2 regions of the Streptomyces sp. NPDC012827 genome follow, and region 2 is predicted to be linked to the other one. Evidence: riboswitches for the same ligand, from Rfam matches in the RefSeq annotation. Region 2 holds a riboswitch; the other holds the start of a gene.
What was found. A riboswitch is a leader RNA that binds a small molecule or an ion and turns the genes downstream of it on or off. The one in region 2 is predicted to bind glycine.
Positions count from the first base shown of each region.

Region 1: it holds a riboswitch for glycine, as region 2 does, so the genes downstream of both, gcvP (aminomethyl-transferring glycine dehydrogenase) here and gcvT (glycine cleavage system aminomethyltransferase GcvT) in region 2, are expected to answer to the same signal.

Region 1 is NZ_JBIBBY010000006.1:456,729-465,959, reverse strand. It holds gene ACFY60_RS16755 (bifunctional nuclease family protein) at 1-417, shown strand, start outside; gene ACFY60_RS16750 (MerR family transcriptional regulator) at 602-1,219, shown strand; gene ACFY60_RS16745 (DNA polymerase IV) at 1,301-2,722, shown strand; gene ACFY60_RS16740 (PRC-barrel domain-containing protein) at 2,780-3,154, opposite strand; glycine riboswitch at 3,268-3,367, shown strand; gene gcvP (aminomethyl-transferring glycine dehydrogenase) at 3,547-6,432, shown strand; gene ACFY60_RS16730 (DUF5999 family protein) at 6,506-6,712, opposite strand; gene ACFY60_RS16725 (hypothetical protein) at 7,054-7,671, opposite strand; gene ACFY60_RS16720 (glutamate--cysteine ligase) at 8,153-9,231, shown strand, end outside.
Region 2 is NZ_JBIBBY010000001.1:258,740-267,970, reverse strand. It holds gene ACFY60_RS01185 (L-serine ammonia-lyase) at 1-165, opposite strand, end outside; gene glyA (serine hydroxymethyltransferase) at 332-1,591, opposite strand; gene gcvH (glycine cleavage system protein GcvH) at 1,622-1,999, opposite strand; gene gcvT (glycine cleavage system aminomethyltransferase GcvT) at 2,077-3,192, opposite strand; glycine riboswitch at 3,353-3,452, opposite strand; gene ACFY60_RS01165 (AAA family ATPase) at 3,600-4,280, shown strand; gene ACFY60_RS01160 (enhanced serine sensitivity protein SseB) at 4,399-5,139, shown strand; gene ACFY60_RS01155 (enhanced serine sensitivity protein SseB C-terminal domain-containing protein) at 5,204-5,995, shown strand; gene ACFY60_RS01150 (ABC transporter permease) at 6,357-7,373, shown strand; gene ACFY60_RS01145 (ABC transporter substrate-binding protein) at 7,482-9,231, shown strand, end outside.

The DNA of each region.
Region 1 (9,231 bases), on a different contig from region 2:
CCGATCGTGCTCCTGCGCGAAGTGGGAGGCGATCGCTACCTCCCCATCTGGATCGGACCGGGGGAGGCGACGGCCATCGCCTTCGCCCAGCAGGGCATGGCGCCGCCGAGGCCGCTGACGCACGACCTGTTCAAGGACGTGCTGGAAGCCGTCGGCCAGGAGCTGACGCAGGTCCGCATCACCGATCTGAGGGACGGGGTCTTCTATGCCGAGCTGGTCTTCGCCAGCGGCGTGGAGGTGAGTGCCCGGCCGTCGGACGCGATAGCGCTGGCGCTGCGGATGGGTACGCCGATCTTCGGCAGTGACGGTGTCCTGGACGACGCCGGCATCGCGATCCCGGACGAGCAGGAGGACGAGGTGGAGAAGTTCCGCGAGTTCCTCGACCAGATCTCACCGGAGGACTTCGGGAGCCAGTGACCGACGGCCGGGAGCCGTTCGCGGGGCGCTGTCAGAGCATTCGAGTAGCCTTTCCCCGGAGAGGGACACGGGAAACCACCCTCAGGGTGATTATCACTCGGCGTGCCGAGTGTGGCGATCGTTGACGCACCCCAAGTGACTGCCTACCTTCGTGTGGGCAGGTCAAGGACGGAGGGTCGGCGTGATGAGCAGCGCGGACGGTACGGCAGGGAGCTCCCTCGGACGCGTGTCCGGAGAGAGCGGGCCGTATCCGCTTCACGACAGGGTGGGCGACTTCGGCACGGACGCGGGTGAGGGCCTGGCGGACGACGCCGTGGGCTACCGCGGTCCGACGGCCTGTGCGGCGGCCGGCATCACCTACCGCCAACTGGACTACTGGGCGCGCACCGGGCTCGTGGAGCCGAGCGTGCGGCCCGCCTACGGGTCGGGGACACAGCGGCTGTACAGCTTCCGCGACGTCGTCGTCCTGAAGATCGTCAAGCGTTTTCTCGACACGGGCGTGGCCCTGCAGAACATCCGGGCCGCCGTCCAGCACCTGCGGGCGCGGGGCTTTCGGGACCTCGAGCGCATGACGCTCATGAGCGACGGTGCCACCGTGTACGAGTGCTCCTCGCCCGACGAGGTGGTGAGCCTCCTCCAGGGCGGTCAGGGCGTCTTCGGCATCGCCGTGGGCGTCGTCTGGCGCGAGGTGGAGGCGGCCCTCTCGCAGCTGCACGGTGAGCGGGTCGACACCGGTGAGACGCTGATCGGGCACAATCCGGGCGACGAGCTGGCCCGCCGGCGGCGCGACCGGGCCGTCTGAGCCCGCGGCACGGCGGCACCGGGTCCGGCCGGTCTCCTGTCGGTGGGGCCGATGTCAGTGGCATGGGGCAGCATCGGAGGCGTGAGAGCCGCGCCGACGATCCTGCATCTGGACATGGATGCGTTCTTCGCCGCCGCCGAACAGGCGGCGAAGCCAAGCCTGCGCGGAAAACCGGTGATCGTCGGCGGTCTCGGGCCGCGTGGCGTGGTGGCCACCGCCTCCTACGAGGCGCGGCGCTTCGGGGTGCACTCCGCCATGCCGATGGGGCAGGCGCGGCGGCTCGCGCCGAACGCCGCCTATCTGGTGGCGCGCTTCGCCTTCTACCGGTCGATCAGCGAGCAGGTGATGGAGCTGCTCGGGCGGCTGTCGCCGCTCGTGGAGCCGCTGAGCCTGGACGAGGCCTTCGTCGACCTGGAGGCCGGGGGAGTGGCCGACGACAGCGCGAGCGCGCGGGCCGCCGGGGAGCGGCTGCGGGCCGACATCCTGGCCACCACCGGCCTGACCGGTTCCGTCGGGCTCGCCGGATCCAAGATGATCGCCAAGATCGCCTCGGAGGAGGCCAAGCCGGACGGGCTCGTCCTCATCGAGCCGGGTACCGAGCGGGAGCTCCTCGGGCCCCGCTCGGTACGGATCCTGCCCGGCGTCGGTCCGGCCACCGGGGAGCATCTGCGACGAGCCGGGATGACCACGGTCGGAGACCTGGCGGAGGCCGGTGAGGACGAGCTCGTACGGCTCCTGGGGAAGGCGCACGGAGCCTCGCTGTACCGGATGGCCCAGGGGTACGACGACCGGCCCGTGGTGGCCGAGCGGGACGCGAAGTCGGTGTCGGTCGAGGACACCTTCGACGTGGACCTGCACGACCGGGTGCGGATCCGTACGGAGGTGGAGCGGCTCGCCGAGCGGTGCGTGGGGCGGCTGCGCGCCTCGGGGCACTCGGGGCGGACCATCGTGCTCAAGGTGCGGCGCTACGACTTCTCGACGCTGACCCGCTCCGAGACGCTGCGCGGGCCCACCGACGACCCGGTGGTGGTGCGGGAGGCGGCCGCCCGGCTCCTGGAGGCGGTGGACACCACGGGCGGGGTGCGGCTTCTGGGGGTGGGGGTCAGCGGTCTCGCCGACTACACGCAGGAGGATCTCTTCGCCCAGTTCGCGGAGGCGGCACAGGCCACGGTCGGCGGGCGGGACACCGGGGAGGCCGAGGCCGCCGCGGCCCAGCCGGCCGCCTCGCCGCCGGGCGGCCCCGGGCAGGCCGCTCCGGCCGAGGAGCGGCGCTGGTCCCCGGGGCAGGACGTACGGCACGCCGTGCACGGGGCGGGCTGGGTCCAGGGCAGCGGGGTCGGGCGCGTCACCGTCCGCTTCGAGGAGCCCTGGTCCGCGCCGGGGCGGGTGCGGACCTTCGCCGTGGACGATCCGGATCTGGAGCCGTCCGAGCCGCTCCCGCTGGTGCGCGGGACCGGTGGACCGGAGCGCGTGGAGGCGGCGGGTGGCGGAGCGGCGGCCTGACGCGTCGCCGAGCCCCCGAACCCGTACGCCCGGCGGCCTGACGCGGTGCGCGGGTTCTCAGGGGCCGTCCTGGCCCGCCAGGCGCCCGAAGTCCGTGTCCGGGGCGTCGCCGGGCGGGGGCGGCAGGGCGAGGCTGTAGTGACGGTAGAGCTGGAGCTCCTGCTCGGGGGAGAGGTGCCGGCCGACGCCGAAGTCGGGGGCGTCCTTGATCAGCGACCGCTCGTACGGGACGTGGAGCCCGTCGTCGACCAGTTCGCTCGGCGCCAGGGGGACGAAGGCGTCCCGGCTGAAGAGGCCCGTGCGGACGGCGGCCCACTCCGGGACGCCGGTCGCGTCGTCCAGGTACACCTCGTCCACCGTCCCGATTCTGTGTCCGTTCCGGTCGTACGCCTTGCGGCCGATCAGGCTGCGCGGATCGATGTCGGTCTGCACGGTCCCTCCAACTGGTCGCAACTGCTCCACACCCCTACGAAAGTGCACATCCGAGATGTCGGCCACTTGAGCGATGGGCGGCACAACCGCGCTGGTAGGCTGGCTGTGGCTGTCGACCCCGTGCGGGAGAGTCCCCCGGAGAAAACTTTCCGGTGGCGCCGAAGGAGCAAATCCTCCCCGGAATCTCTCAGGCCCCTGTACCGCGCGGACGAGGTCACTCTGGAAAGCAGAGCGGGAGTCCGACGGCATCCGCTCTCACCGACGGTGAAAGCCGGCGTGCCCCCGTGGCGTGCCGGTGAAGCTCTCAGGTTGAGATGACAGAGGGGGAGGCCGTCCGGGCACCCGCGCCGTGGTGCCCCTCGCAGGTCGTGACGACCAGGAGGCCCCCGCACATGACCGCCAACCGCATCCCGCTCTCCGAGCTCGAGCAGGGCATTCCCTTCGAGCAGCGGCACATCGGCCCCGACGCCGAGGCGCGCGCCAAGATGCTCGCCCAGGTCGGGTACGGCTCGCTGGACGAGCTCACCGCCGCCGCGGTGCCGGACGTGATCAAGAACGCCGAGGCACTGGGGCTGCCCGGTGCCCGGACGGAGGCCGAGGTCCTCGCCGAGCTGCGCGACCTCGCCGACCGCAACCAGGTCCTCGCCCCGATGATCGGTCTCGGCTACTACGGGACCTTCACCCCGCCGGTGATCCTGCGGAACGTGATGGAGAACCCCGCCTGGTACACGGCGTACACCCCGTACCAGCCGGAGATCTCCCAGGGCCGCCTGGAGGCCCTGCTGAACTTCCAGACCATGGTCGCCGACCTGACCGGTCTGCCCACCTCGGGCGCCTCCCTCCTCGACGAGAGCACCGCCGCCGCCGAGGCCATGGCGCTCTCGCGGCGCGTCGGCAAGGTCAAGAACGGCGTCTTCGTCGTCGACGCCGACGCCCTGCCGCAGACCATCGCGGTCATCCGGACGCGGGCCGAACCGACCGGGGTCGAGGTCGTCGTCACCGACCTGTCCGCCGGCATCCCGGCCGAGATCGCCGAGCGCGGCGTCTTCGGCGTGCTGCTGCAGTACCCGGGCGCCTCCGGTGCCGTGCGGGACATCAAGCCGGTCATCGACCAGGCCCACGAGCTCGGCGCGATCGTCACCGTCGCCGCCGACCTGCTCGCCCTCACGCTGCTCGCCTCGCCCGGCTCCCTCGGCGCCGACATCGCCGTCGGCACCACCCAGCGCTTCGGCGTGCCGATGGGCTTCGGCGGCCCGCACGCCGGCTACATGGCCGTCCAGGACAAGCACGCCCGCTCCCTTCCCGGCCGTCTCGTCGGCGTCTCCGTCGACGCCGACGGCAACCGCGCCTACCGCCTGGCCCTGCAGACCCGCGAGCAGCACATCCGCCGCGAGAAGGCCACCAGCAACATCTGCACCGCCCAGGTCCTGCTCGCCGTCATGGCCGGCATGTACGCCGTCTACCACGGTCCGGACGGTCTCAAGCAGATCGCCGAGCGCACCCACCGGTACGCCGCGATCCTCGCCGCCGGTCTGCGCGCCGGAGGCGTGGAGCTCGTCCAGGGCGCCTTCTTCGACACCCTGACCGCCCGCGTCCCGGGCCGCGCCGACGCGGTCGTGGCCGCCGCCCGCGAGGCCGGTGTCAACCTGTACCGCGTCGACGCCGACCGCGTGTCGATGTCCTGCGACGAGACCACCACCCGCGCCCAGCTCGCCGCCGTGTGGGGCGCCTTCGGCGTCACCGCCGACGTCGAGGCGCTCGACGCGGTCACCGAGAACGCGCTGCCCGCCGACGCGCTGCGCTCCGACGCGTACCTGACCCACCCGGTCTTCCACGCGCACCGCTCCGAGACCTCGATGCTGCGCTACCTGCGCAGGCTGGCCGACCGCGATTACGCGCTCGACCGCGGCATGATCCCGCTGGGGTCCTGCACCATGAAGCTCAACGCGACGACCGAGATGGAGTCGGTGACCTGGCCCGAGTTCGGCCAGATCCACCCCTTCGCCCCGGTCGAGCAGGCGCAGGGCTACCTCACGCTCATCACCGAGCTGGAGGAGCGCCTCGCCGAGGTCACCGGCTACGACAAGGTCTCCCTCCAGCCGAACGCCGGCTCGCAGGGCGAGCTCGCGGGTCTCCTCGCGGTCCGCGCCTACCACCGCGCCAACGGCGACGAGCAGCGCACGGTCTGCCTCATCCCCTCCTCCGCGCACGGCACCAACGCCGCCTCCGCCGTGATGGCCGGCATGAAGGTCGTCGTCGTCAGGACCGCCGACGACGGCGAGGTCGACGTCGAGGACCTGCGCGCCAAGATCGCGCAGTACCGCGACGAGCTGTCTGTCCTGATGATCACCTACCCGTCGACGCACGGCGTCTTCGAGGAGCACGTCGCGGACATCTGCGCCGAGGTGCACGAGGCCGGCGGCCAGGTGTACGTCGACGGCGCCAACCTCAACGCGCTGGTCGGCCTCGCCAAGCCGGGCAAGTTCGGCGGCGACGTCTCGCACCTGAACCTGCACAAGACCTTCTGCATCCCGCACGGCGGCGGCGGCCCCGGCGTCGGCCCGGTCGCGGTGCGCGAGCACCTCGCCCCGTACCTGCCCAACCACCCGCTCCAGCCCACCGCGGGCCCCGAGACCGGCGTCGGGCCCATCTCGGCCGCGCCGTGGGGTTCCGCCGGCATCCTGCCGATCTCCTGGTCGTACGTCCGCCTCATGGGCGGCGAGGGCCTCAAGCGCGCCACGCAGGTCGCCGTCCTCGCGGCGAACTACATCGCCAAGCGCCTGGAGCCGCACTACCCGGTGCTCTACACCGGTCCGGCCGGACTGGTCGCCCACGAGTGCATCGTGGACCTGCGCCCGCTCTCCAAGGCGACCGGGGTCAGCGTCGACGACATCGCCAAGCGCCTGATCGACTACGGCTTCCACGCGCCGACCATGTCCTTCCCGGTCGCCGGCACGCTGATGATCGAGCCCACCGAGTCCGAGGACCTGGCCGAGCTCGACCGTTTCTGCGACACGATGATCGCGATCCGGGCCGAGATCGAGAAGGTCGCCTCCGGCGTGTGGCCGGCGGACGACAACCCGCTGCGCAACGCCCCGCACACCGCCGCCGCGCTGGGTGGCGAGTGGTCCCACCCGTACACCCGCGACGAGGCCGTCTTCCCGGCCGGCGTCTCGGCCGCGGACAAGTACTGGCCGCCGGTGCGCCGGATCGACGGCGCCTTCGGCGACCGGAACCTGGTCTGCTCCTGCCCGCCGCTGGACGAGTACGACCACTGAGCCGCGCGGCTCGCACGGCCGAGGGCCGGCCCGGAGAACTCTCCGGGCCGGCCCTCGGCCGTTTCCGCCGCGGTCAGGCGGCGGTCGTGACCCGGCCCGTCGTCAGCGGCCGGTGCGGTGCGATGATCTGGCCGTCCGGCAGCAGTTCACCGGTGTCCTCGAAGAGGAGGACGCCGTTGCACAGCAGGCTCCAGCCCTGCTCCGGGTGGTGTGCCATCAGGCGGGCCGCCTCCCGGTCGGGGGAGTCGGCGGTGGGACAGGCAGGCTGGTGCTGGCACATGGGTGGGTTCTTTCGCTGCGTCGTGGTGGATGTCCTGCGGCTCGCGCTCATGGCCGCCCCCGTCGGTCGGTTCGATGGTCCCAGTCTTGCCTCACGGACGGCCTTCCGCAGGGATTTCGGGTCAGCTCGTCCTCTCCCGGGAAGACGCGTCACCCGCAGGGGCGGTTCAGGGCAACCCCCCCGTCCCTTCGGGTGGTTCGGGATGGCCCGAGCGGGCTAGTCCGTACGGGAGGGGTGTTCGGGCGCGGTGTTCGGCGGGATACGGTGCCCGGTCCCGGGCAGCGGTGCGCCCCGTGGTCCGGCCGGACCACGGGGCGGTGTCGGGGTGCGGCGAGGGGGGATCAGGCGGGCGCCGCCGAGCCCGCGAGGGGCGGCGGCGACGCGAGGCGGGTCGTCAGCACGGGCAGGAGGTCGGCGATCCGGTACGGGCGGTGGGCCGCGATCCCGGGTGGCGCCGGGGCCAGCGGCACCAGGAGGTCGGCCGCCGCCGGCGCCGCCGGGGTGCCCTCCTCGTCCGGTTCGGCGTGCAGCCAGAGCGTCAGCATGTAGAGCTCCGGGATGGAGAGCAGCCGGGGCTGGTACAGCGTGGGCAGCGCCTCGGCCTGGGCCAGGGCCCGCTCCGTCGAGAGGACGTAGGGCCCTTCGAAGAAGTGCGAGAAGGACCAGCCGTCCGGTGTGAGCATGGTGTCCCCGGCGGCGATCGCCCGGTCTCCGCTCCGGATGAGGAAGCGCCAGCCGACGAGCCGGGTGCGGGGTGTCACCGCGGAGGGTGCTCCGGGGGCGGCCCCGGGGACGCCGGTGACGCCGAGGACGTGCACGGGCAGCGGGAGTTCGGGGCTCAGCGGCCCCTGTGCGGCCCGCAGTGCGGGAGTTCGGGTCTCGCTCACCGCGGTGGGGGAGCCGAGCGCCGCGAGGACACTGCGGAGGGCCGGCGCGGGGGCCGGGGAACGTCGGAGCATGGTGGGTCGCCTCTCACTCAGGAGACACGGTGACGCGTGGGCAGGTACACGACGGCGCTGTCGGCGAGCGGGGCCAGAGAGGGGCCGTGCGGCCATGGCCGGGCGCCAACACTCTGCCTCGTCCGCGGAGTTTATACGACACGTGTTCACACAGTGTTTCCGCTAGACGGCCCCGTTATTCCTGACAAGACGTCAACAAGCCGTATTACGAGGCACTTGAAACGGAATAGTGACATCGACGGGACCGCCGCCTGCGCATTCCCCGCAGTGGCGGACGGCTGAATGACGACCCCACTCGGTAAGTCAATATGACATTGGTATATGACGTCGCGGAGTGTCCTCGGACCGTGCCGGTGGAGTGCCCGGTGCAGCCTAACCGCCGACGGCTTCGCGCGCAGGGGTTGTGGATCAGCGGGATGGGCACAATCGTCCGTGACACGCGGCCGTCGTGGCGGCCGCCCAGGGCGGGAGGGACCCTTAGATGGGGGAGAAAGTCGTGGCGGACGGGTTCGCCCCGTCCGACCGGCAGCGGTACCGCACGAAACTCCAGCAGTGTCTCGCGGGACTCGCGAGACTGCTGGCGGAGAAGAGGTTCGACCGTCCGAGAAATCTCATGGGACTGGAGATCGAACTCAATCTCGCGGGCGCCGACGGGCTGCCCCGCATGCTCAACGGACCCGTTCTCCAGAAGATCGCGAGCCCCGATTTCCAGACGGAACTCGGAATGTTCAACCTGGAAGTGAACATCGCCCCCCACCGCCTCGCCGGCCGGGTATTCGACCGGCTCGCCGAGGAGGTGAGGACGAGCCTCGGGTACGCCGACCGCAAGGCCGCCGAACTCGACGCGGGCGTGCTCATGATCGGCATACTCCCCACGCTCGCCCAGCGGGATCTGGTCTTCGAGAACCTGTCGGCGGCCGACCGCTACACGCTGCTCAACGACCAGATCCTCGCCGCGCGGGGGGAGGACTTCACCCTCGACATCCACGGCGTCGAACGGCTCCTGTGCACCTCGGAATCGATCGTCCCCGAGGCGGCCTGCACCTCCGTCCAGCTGCACCTCCAGGTCACGCCCGCCCGGTTCGCCGCCGTCTGGAACGCGGCCCAGGCCGTGGCCGGCGTCCAGATAGCCCTGGGGGCCAACGCCCCCTTCGTCTTCGGCCGCGAACTGTGGCGCGAGTCCAGGCCGCCCCTCTTCCTCCAGGCCACCGACACCAGGCCGCCCGAACTCCAGGCCCAGGGCGTACGGCCGCGCACCTGGTTCGGGGAGCGGTGGGTGGACTCGGCGTACGACCTCTTCGAGGAGAACCTGCGCTACTTCCCCGCCCTGCTGCCGATCTGCGACGACGAGGACCCCCTGCTCGCCCTCGACGAGGGCCGGGTGCCGCGCCTTCACGAACTCGTCCTGCACAACGGAACCGTCTACCGCTGGAACCGCCCCGTGTACGGCTGGGTCGACGGCGTCCCCCACCTGCGGGTGGAGAACCGGGTGCTGCCCGCGGGGCCCACCGTCACGGACGTCATCGCCAACGCGGCCTTCTACTACGGCCTCGTGCGCTC
Region 2 (9,231 bases):
GCCCAGGGAGCCGTACAGCTCGGCCCGTATGGCGGCGGTGCCGGCGAGCAGGCCCTCGTTCTTCAGCCGGCGGGCGAACATCCGGGCGGCGCGCATGGGTCCCACCGTGTGGGAGCTGGACGGGCCGATGCCGATCGAGAACAGGTCGAAGACCGAGATGGCCACGGGGAGACTCCTTGTGGGGGCTGGTAGACGCCGTTGTCTGCCGGGGTGGAGCAGAAAAGCGCGGAAAACGTGGGGTGGGGCACCGCGCCCACTGTCCAGTGTGCGCGGTGCCCCGGGGGTTCGTACGAACGGTCACGGACGGACCGCGGAACAAAAGCGTACGAAATTACTTCAGGCCGGGGTACAGCGGGTGCTTGTCGGCGAGCGCCGTGACCCTGGCCTTCAGCGCCTCGGCGTCGAAGCCGGGCTTCAGCGTCTCGGCGATGACGTCGGCGACCTCGCGGAAGTCCTCGGCCCGGAAACCGCGGGTGGCGAGGGCCGGGGTGCCGATCCGCAGACCCGAGGTGACCATCGGGGGCCGCGGGTCGTTCGGGACGGCGTTGCGGTTGACCGTGATGCCGACCTCGTGGAGGCGGTCCTCGGCCTGCTGGCCGTCCAGCTCGCTGTCCCGCAGGTCGACCAGGAGCAGGTGCACGTCGGTGCCGCCGGACAGCACGGACACGCCGTGCTCCCTGACGTCGTCCTGGACCAGGCGCTCGGCGATGATCCGGGCACCCTCCAGGGTGCGCTCCTGGCGCTCCTTGAACTCCTCCGAGGCCGCGACCTTGAAGGAGACGGCCTTGGCCGCGATCACGTGCTCCAGCGGGCCGCCCTGGAAGCCGGGGAAGACGGAGGAGTTCAGCTTCTTCGCGAACTCCTTCTTCGCCAGGATGACGCCGCCGCGCGGGCCGCCGAGCGTCTTGTGGGTGGTGGAGGTCACCACGTCCGCGTACTCGACCGGGTTCGGGTGCAGACCCGCGGCGACCAGGCCCGCGAAGTGCGCCATGTCGACCCACAGGTACGCGCCGACCTCGTCGGCGATCCGGCGGAACTCCGCGAAGTCCAGCTGGCGCGGGTAGGCCGACCAGCCCGCGATGATCACCTTGGGGCGGTGCTCCTTGGCGAGCCGCTCGACCTCGGCCATGTCGACCAGGCCGGCGTCGTCCACGTGGTACGCGACCACGTTGAACTGCTTGCCGGAGAAGTTCAGGCGCATGCCGTGGGTGAGGTGGCCGCCGTGCGCCAGGTCCAGGCCCAGGATCGTGTCGCCGGGCTGGGCGATCGCGAAGAGCGCGGCCTGGTTGGCGGAGGCACCGGAGTGGGGCTGCACGTTGGCGTACTCGGCGCCGAACAGGTCCTTGATCCGGTCGATCGCGATCTGCTCGGCCACGTCGACGTGCTCGCAGCCGCCGTAGTAGCGGCGCCCGGGGTAGCCCTCGGCGTACTTGTTGGTGAGGACGGAGCCCTGCGCCTCCATGACGGCGACCGGAGCGAAGTTCTCCGAGGCGATCATCTCGAGGGTGGACTGCTGGCGGCGGAGCTCGGCGTCGACGGCGGCGGCGACGTCCGGGTCCAGCTCGTGGAGGGGAGTGTTCAGAAGCGACATGTTTCGATCCCTGGGGTCTCGGGCCCGGTCTCAGCCGGCGGAGAACTCGGCGTACTCGTCGGCGGAGAGCAGATCGTCCGGCGTCTCCGCGACGCGCACCTTGAACAACCAGCCACCCTCGAACGGAGCCGAGTTCACCAGGGACGGGTCGTCCACCACGTCCTGGTTGGACTCCACGACCTCACCCGTCACCGGGGAGTACAGGTCGCTCACGGACTTCGTCGACTCCAGCTCACCGCAGGTCTCGCCCGCGGTGACGGTGGTGCCGGCCGCCGGGAGATCGGCGTAGACGACATCGCCGAGCGCGTTGGCCGCGAACTCCGTGATGCCGACGGTCGCGACGCCGTCCACGGCGTCCGACAGCCACTCGTGCTCCTTGGTGTAACGCAGCTGCTGGGGGTTGCTCATGACCTGATTCTCCTGGATCGGGGGAGTGCGGATGTACGCGGGTCTTGCGTGGTGGGACGTGGTGTGAGACGAATCCGTCACTTCTGACGCTTGTAGAACGGCAGCGCGACCACCTGGTACGGCTCGTGGGTGCCGCGGATGTCCACCCCTACACCCTCGGTGCCGGGGGCGGCGTGCGCCGCGTCCACGTACGCCATGGCGATCGGCTTTCCGAGGGTCGGCGACGGGGCGCCGGAGGTGACCTCGCCGATCACCTCGCCGTTAGCGACCACGGACATCCCGGCGCGCGGGACGCGGCGGCCCTCGGCGACCAGGCCCACGAGCTTGCGCGGCGGGGCGGTCTCGGCGCGCTCGGCGGCGGCCTCCAGGGCCTTGCGGCCGACGAAGTCGCCCGGCTTCTCGAACTTCACGACCCGGCCGAGGCCGGCGTCGAAGGGGGTGAGGGAGGTGGTCAGCTCGTGACCGTAGAGCGGCATGCCCGCCTCCAGGCGGAGCGTGTCACGGCAGGACAGGCCGCAGGGGATCAGGCCCACGCCGGCGCCGGCCTCGGTCAGCGCCTTCCAGACGCCCTCCGCGTGCTCGGGCTTCAGGAACAGCTCGAAGCCGTCCTCGCCGGTGTAGCCGGTGCGGGCGATCAGGGCGGGCACCCCGGCGACCGTGCCGGGCAGGCCCGCGTAGTACTTCAGGCCGTCCAGGTCGGCGTCGGTGACCTGCCCGAGGATGCCGGGGGACTCCGGGCCCTGCACGGCGATCAGCGCGTACGCGTCGCGGTCGTCGCGGACCTCCGCGTCGAAGCCCTCCGCGCGGGCGACCAGGGCGTCCAGGACCACCTGCGCGTTGGAGGCGTTCGCCACGACCATGTACTCGGTCTCGCCGAGGCGGTAGACGATCAGGTCGTCCAGGATGCCGCCGTCCTCCTGGCAGATCATGGTGTAGCGGGCGCGGCCGTTGCCCACGGTGGAGATGTTGCCGACCAGGGCGTGATCCAGCAGGTCCACGGCCTGCGGGCCGGTGACGGTGATCTCGCCCATGTGGGAGAGGTCGAAGAGGCCGGCCCGGGTGCGCACGGCGGTGTGCTCGTCGCGCTCGCTGCCGTACCGCAGCGGCATGTCCCAGCCGGCGAAGTCGGTCATGGTCGCGCCCAGCGAACGATGGAGCGCGTCGAGGGCGGTGAGGCGGGGGGCAGTGCTCATGGGGTGGCTCCAGGGTCCCAAGGGCGTGATCGGTGACGAAAACACATGACGGGCGAGGACGTCCTCCCCATCTGTCATGGAACCTGAGAGGTTCACCGAGGGCATCCTCGGCTTGCACCTTGGGTGGGGACGCACCGGGCGTCCCGCTTTTCAGATCTGCCTCATCCACGCGGTACGGGGCCTGAGAGATTCAAGGGAGGGTCTTGCTCCTTCGGCGCCCGGACGCGCTCGGCGGTCCGGAACTCTCCCGCGCGGATTCGAGCGGCCGGTATGCGGTTGTACGGCGCTGAGCGCGCCTGGCGCGCACATCATTGCATGTGGTGTCGGCGGGGCAAATCGCTTGTCTGGGATTACCGCTTCTTTACACTTCGTGGGGAAGGGTCTCCCGAGACCCGACAGGGGGAGCGATGACGATCGAGCACACCGGCGCGTTCGCGGCCGGCACCGGCATACCGCCCCAGCGGGTGCCCGTTCGCGCCCGCGCGCGGACCCGCTCGCACGGCAGGGGACGGCTCCTGCGGGACCTGCGGGAGCGCGGCGGCCGGGGCCCCCGCGCCCTCACCTTCGCCGCCGGTGACCTGGTGGTCGTCTCCGGCCTGCCCGGCAGCGGCAAGTCCACCCTGATGAGACGGACCGCGCACGGCCGGGGCATCGACTCCCAGGACGCCCGCGAACGCTGGGAGGCCCGGATGCCGCGCCTCCTGCCGTACGCCCTCTACCGCCCCTTGGTCCGCGTCGCGCACTACGCCGGGCTGCGCCGCGCCCTGCGCGCCGGCGAGAGCGTGATCGTGCACGACTGCGGCACCCAGTCCTGGGTGCGCGGCTGGCTCGCCCGGGAGGCGCGGCGGCGCGGCCGCGCCCTCCACCTCGTCCTGCTCGACGTCGCCCCGGAGACCGCCCGGGCCGGCCAGCGCGAGCGCGGCCGTGGCGTCTCGGCCTACGCCTTCGCCCGCCACCGCCGGGCCGTCGGCCGGCTCCTCGACGCCGCCGCGGCGGGCACCCTGCCCCGCGGCTGCGCCTCGGTCACCCTGCTGGACCGGGACGCGGCGGGCGCGCTGCGGAAGATCGGCTTCCGGGAGGCGGCCTGAGCGCGGCTCCCCCGCGCTCGTACCCTTCTTTCAGGCCACACCGGCGGCGGGGCGGCGTTAGGGTGCTGCCGGGGACGGGCCGGGGGCGGCAGACCGCGCGAGAAGGGGACACAGGACCGTGGATGTGACGTGGCCGGGCAATGAGCTCGAAGAGGTGCTGGCCGCCTCGCTGGGCGACCCCGCCGCAGGCGGCCGGCTCGTCGAGGTGCTGGGCCGCAGCCCGGTCTGGGTGCCCCTGCCGAACGGCGGCGGACCCGACAGCACGGACCTGGACCTCGCCACCATGGAGATCGACGGCGCGGCCTACGTGCCCGTCTTCAGCTCCGAGCAGCAGTTCCTCGCCTGCGTCGGCCCCCACATGTCCTTCACCGTCGCCCCCGCCCGCGACTTCGCCCGCGGCCTGCCGCCCCAGCTCGGCATCGCCGTCAACCCCGGCGGCACCGTCGGCGTCCCGCTGCCCCCGCCCGCCGTGGCCGAACTCTGCCGGGTCGGCCGCACCCCGCTCGACGGCCCCGCCAGCGGCGGCCGCGTCCGCCTCTTCGAGCCCGACTGGCAGGACGACCCCGTCGACTTCCTCGCCGCCGCCTCCGCCGAGTTCGAGGCCACCGGGATCGTCACCACGGCCCGCCGCACCCTCGCCAGCGTCGAGGGCACCGAGCCGGCCCTCTTCATCGGTGTGCAGCTCGTCTCCCTGGACGGCGTCGACCGCACCGCGCCCCTGGACGCCCTCGGGCGCGCCCTGGGCCGCGTCGAGGTCGCCTGGCCCGTCAACCTCATCCTCCTCGACATGGCCCAGGACCCCGTCGGCGACTGGATGCTGGAGCGGGTGCGTCCCTTCTACCGGCGTGCCGCCGGGTGAGCGCCCCGCTGTCTAAGCTGAACCGATTCGAGCGAGCCGTACGACAAGAGGGGCGGAACCCAGGGTGAGCGCGTCAGGCACCGCCGCGGCCGGGCAGGTCGAGCACATGCTGCGCCAGGTGGCGCCCGGACGCTACGACGCGTACGAGCGGCTGCTCCACGCCCTCGCCGACGGCGAGGTGTGGATGCTGCTCTGGCAGGGTTCGGCCGGGTCGCCCGACGCGCAGTACGGGAACATGGAGGTCGACGGCTTCGGCTACGCCCCCTGCGTCACCTCCCCCCAGGAGCTGGCGGCCTCCGGCTGGAACCGTGCCCACGAGCGCGTCACGGGCCGGGAGATCGCCCGCGCCCTCTACCCCGACCGCTGGGGCGTCTGGCTGAATCCGCACGCCCCCGGCGGCGGTGTCGGCATCCCCTGGGCCGATCTGCGCCGGATCGCCACCGGCCTGGACCGGATGCCCGCGGGGCCGCTCAGGGTCGGCGAGCCCGCCGTGGAGATCCCGCAGTTCTACGCCCTGCTCACGCACACCGCCCACCGCACCCCGGCCGTCCGCTCGCTGCGCCGCGGCTGGGTGCAGCCCGCGCTCGGCTCGCCCTACCTGGTCATCGGGCTCGATCTGTACGACACCTCGGCGGCGGCCGTCGAGGAGGTGCGGGCGATGATGCGCCAGGCGATCGGCGCCGTCCCCGAGGGCCTGCCCGTCTCCACGGTCGCCCTCTCCGACGCGTACGACCCCGTGGCACTCTGGCTCCGGGCGAACGCCCGGCCCTTCTACGACCGCGAGGCCCACGGCGGGCGCGGTTCCGCGTCCGTGCCCGGTTACGGATATCCGCCCCCCGCGCCGTCCGGATACTGAGACGGCCCTCCTGTCCCGCCCGGACCGCCGGCCTCCGGAGTCCCGCTCCGGGGGCCTTCGTTCGCCCCAATTCACCACGCCGAAGCAGGAGTTGGGCGACATGTCCGATTGCGCGGAAGAGGGACCCGGTTGGTCCGCTCAGATGATCACGACGTCCGGATAACGGAAGTCACAGCACCGCATCACGGTTGCGCAAACATTCACCTCCAGGTCTGGCGGGTGATCGCGGACACATTGAAGACTCCCCGGAACACCGGGCGTTCGGCTCCGTTCGAGCCACAGCCCAGCAGTTGTTCCACCGAGCCGCTACCCGCGGCGGGCAAGGGCCGGCTACCGGCGGCCGAGAGGGGTCCTCACCACGATGACGGCACCACTGCACGAGACGAGTGCGGCCGAGTCGACCGCAACCGTCGACGGCGCGCCCGACGCCCCCGGCACTCCCGGCACCGGCAAGGCGATCGAGGGCCGCTCGCCCTGGCAGATCGCCTGGACCCGGCTCAAGCGCGACAAACTCGCCCTCGCCGGCGGCTTCGTCGTGGTCTTCCTCATCCTCGTCGCCCTCTTCGCCCCGGTCATCGTCGGCCTCCTCGGCCACCCGCCGGACGAGTTCCACGAGGACCAGATCGACCCGCTGTTCGGCACGCCGATCGGCTCCTTCGGCGGCATGAGCTCGGAGTTCCTCCTCGGCGTCGAGCCCGTCAACGGCCGTGACGTCTTCAGTCGCATCGTCTACGGCGCCCGCATCTCGCTGCTCGTGGCCTGCCTCGCCGCCCTCTTCGCCGTCTTCCTCGGCACCGTCCTCGGCATCGTCGCCGGCTACTTCGGCGGCTGGGTCGACGCCGCCGTCAGCCGCGTCATGGACGTCATGCTCGCCTTCCCGCAGCTCCTCTTCACCATCGCCCTGGTCTCGGTGCTGCCCAACGAGCTCCTCGGGCTCGACGGCTCGGGCGTCCGCATCGCCGCCCTGGTGCTCGTGATCGGCTTCTTCGGCTGGCCGTACGTGGGCCGCATCGTCCGCGGCCAGACGCTCTCGCTGCGCAACCGCGAGTACGTCGAGGCCGCCCAGAGCCTCGGCGCGGGCCGCCTCTACATCCTCCGCAAGGAGCTGCTGCCCAACCTGATCGCGCCGATCACCGTCTACGCGACGCTCATGATCCCGACCAACATCCTCACCGAAGCGGCCCTGAGCTTCCTCGGCGCGGGCGTGAAGCCCCCCACCGCTTCCTGGGGGCAGATGCTGTCGACGGCCATCACCACCTACGAGGCGGACCCGCTGTTCATGGTGTTCCCCGGCCTCGCGATCTTCATCACCGTCCTGGCGTTCAACCTCTTCGGCGACGGCGTGCGCGACGCGCTCGACCCGAAGGGCTCCCGCTGACCTGACGCCCACGCCACGCAAGACCCGCCCCTGCCGCTGGCGACAGGAGGCTCATCCCCATCGGCGGCCCGCCGTACGGCCGCCACGATTCCGGAGGTTGCTGGACCCATGCTGAAGAGTTCTCAGCGCAGAATCGCCGCGGGCGCGCTGCTCGCCGCGGCCACGATGGTCGTCACCACCGCCTGCGGCGGGGGCAACGGCGACGGCGGCGGCAGCAAGGGCAAGGGTGACCTCGTCTTCAACGGCGCGGTCAACAAGGTCCTCAACCCCTCGGACAAGAAGGGCGGCGAGCTGAAGTTCATCGGCTCGCAGGAGGCCGACAGCTGGGACCCGCAGCGCGGCTACTACGGCTTCGTCTGGGACTTCGCCCGCTACTACACCCGCCAGCTGGTCACCTTCAAGGCCGCCCCGGGTGCCGCCTCCACCGAGCTCGTCGCCGACCTCGCCACCGACACCGGCAAGGTCTCGCCCGACGGCCTGACCTACACCTTCACGCTGAAGGAGGGGGTGACCTGGGAGGACGGCAAGCCGATCACCTCCAAGGACATCAAGTACGGCATCGAGCGCATCTGGGCCCAGGACGTCATCTCCGGCGGCCCGATCTACCTCCAGCAGGTGCTCGACCCGAAGGCCGAGTACAAGGGCCCGTACAAGGACAGCACCCCGGACAAGCTCGGCCTCAAGGCGATCGAGACGCCGGACGACAAGACCATCGTCTTCAAGCTGCCGGCCCCCAACGGCGACTTCCTCCAGATGCTGGCCATGCCGGCCGCCTCCCCGGTCCGCAAGGACAAGGACACCGGCGCCAAGTACGGCCTGAAGCCGTTCTCCTCCGGCCCGTACAAGTGGCAGTCGTACACGCCGAACAAGTCCATCAAGCTCGTCCGCAACGACAAGTGGGACGCCAAGACGGACACCGTCCGCAAGGCCCTGCCGGACAGCATCAGCGTCACGTTCACCACGAACGCCGACGACATGGACAACCGCCTCGTCGAGGGCGAGTACGACCTCGACATCAACGCGACCGGTGTCGGCGCCGCCGCCCGCCAGAAGGTCCTGCAGCGCCACAACGAGAACGTGGACAACCCGCAGACCGGCTTCATCCGGTACGCGGTCTTCCCGCAGACGGTCACGCCGAACATCGAGTGCCGCAAGGCCATGATCTACGCGGCCGACTCCAAGTCCCTCCAGACCGCCCGCGGCGGCCCGCAGGGCGGCGGCGACATCGCCACCAACATGCTCCCGCCGGCCATCAAGGGCGCCGACCCGAAGGCCGACCCGTACGGCAAGCTCAGCGGCAAGCCCGACATCGCGAAGGCCAAGGAGGCCCTCGCCAAGTGCGGCAAGCCGAACGGCTTCAAGACCACGATCGCGGTCCGCAACAACAAGAAGATCGAGATCGCCACCGCCGAGTCCCTCCAGCAGTCGCTGCGGGCCGTCGGCATCGACGCCCAGATCGACCTGTTCGACGGCGCCCAGACGTCCGGCATCATCGGCTCGCCGAAGGTCGTCAAGAGCAAGGGCTACGGCATCATCATCATGGGCTGGGGCGCCGACTTCCCGACCGGCCAGGGCTTCCTCCAGCCGCTGGTCGACGGCCGCTTCATCCTCCAGAGCGGCAACAACAACTTCTCGGAGCTGAACGACCCGGCCATCAACGGCCTGTTCGACAAGGCGCTGAAGGAGACCGACCCGGTCAAGGCGGGCGAGCTCTACAAGCAGATCAACACGAAGGTCTCGGAGGCCGCGGTCTACCTGCCCTTCACCCACGAGAAGAACATCATCTGGCGCAGCTCCCGGCTGACCAACGTCTACACGGCGGACGCCTACAACGGCCGCTACGACTACGCGTCGCTCG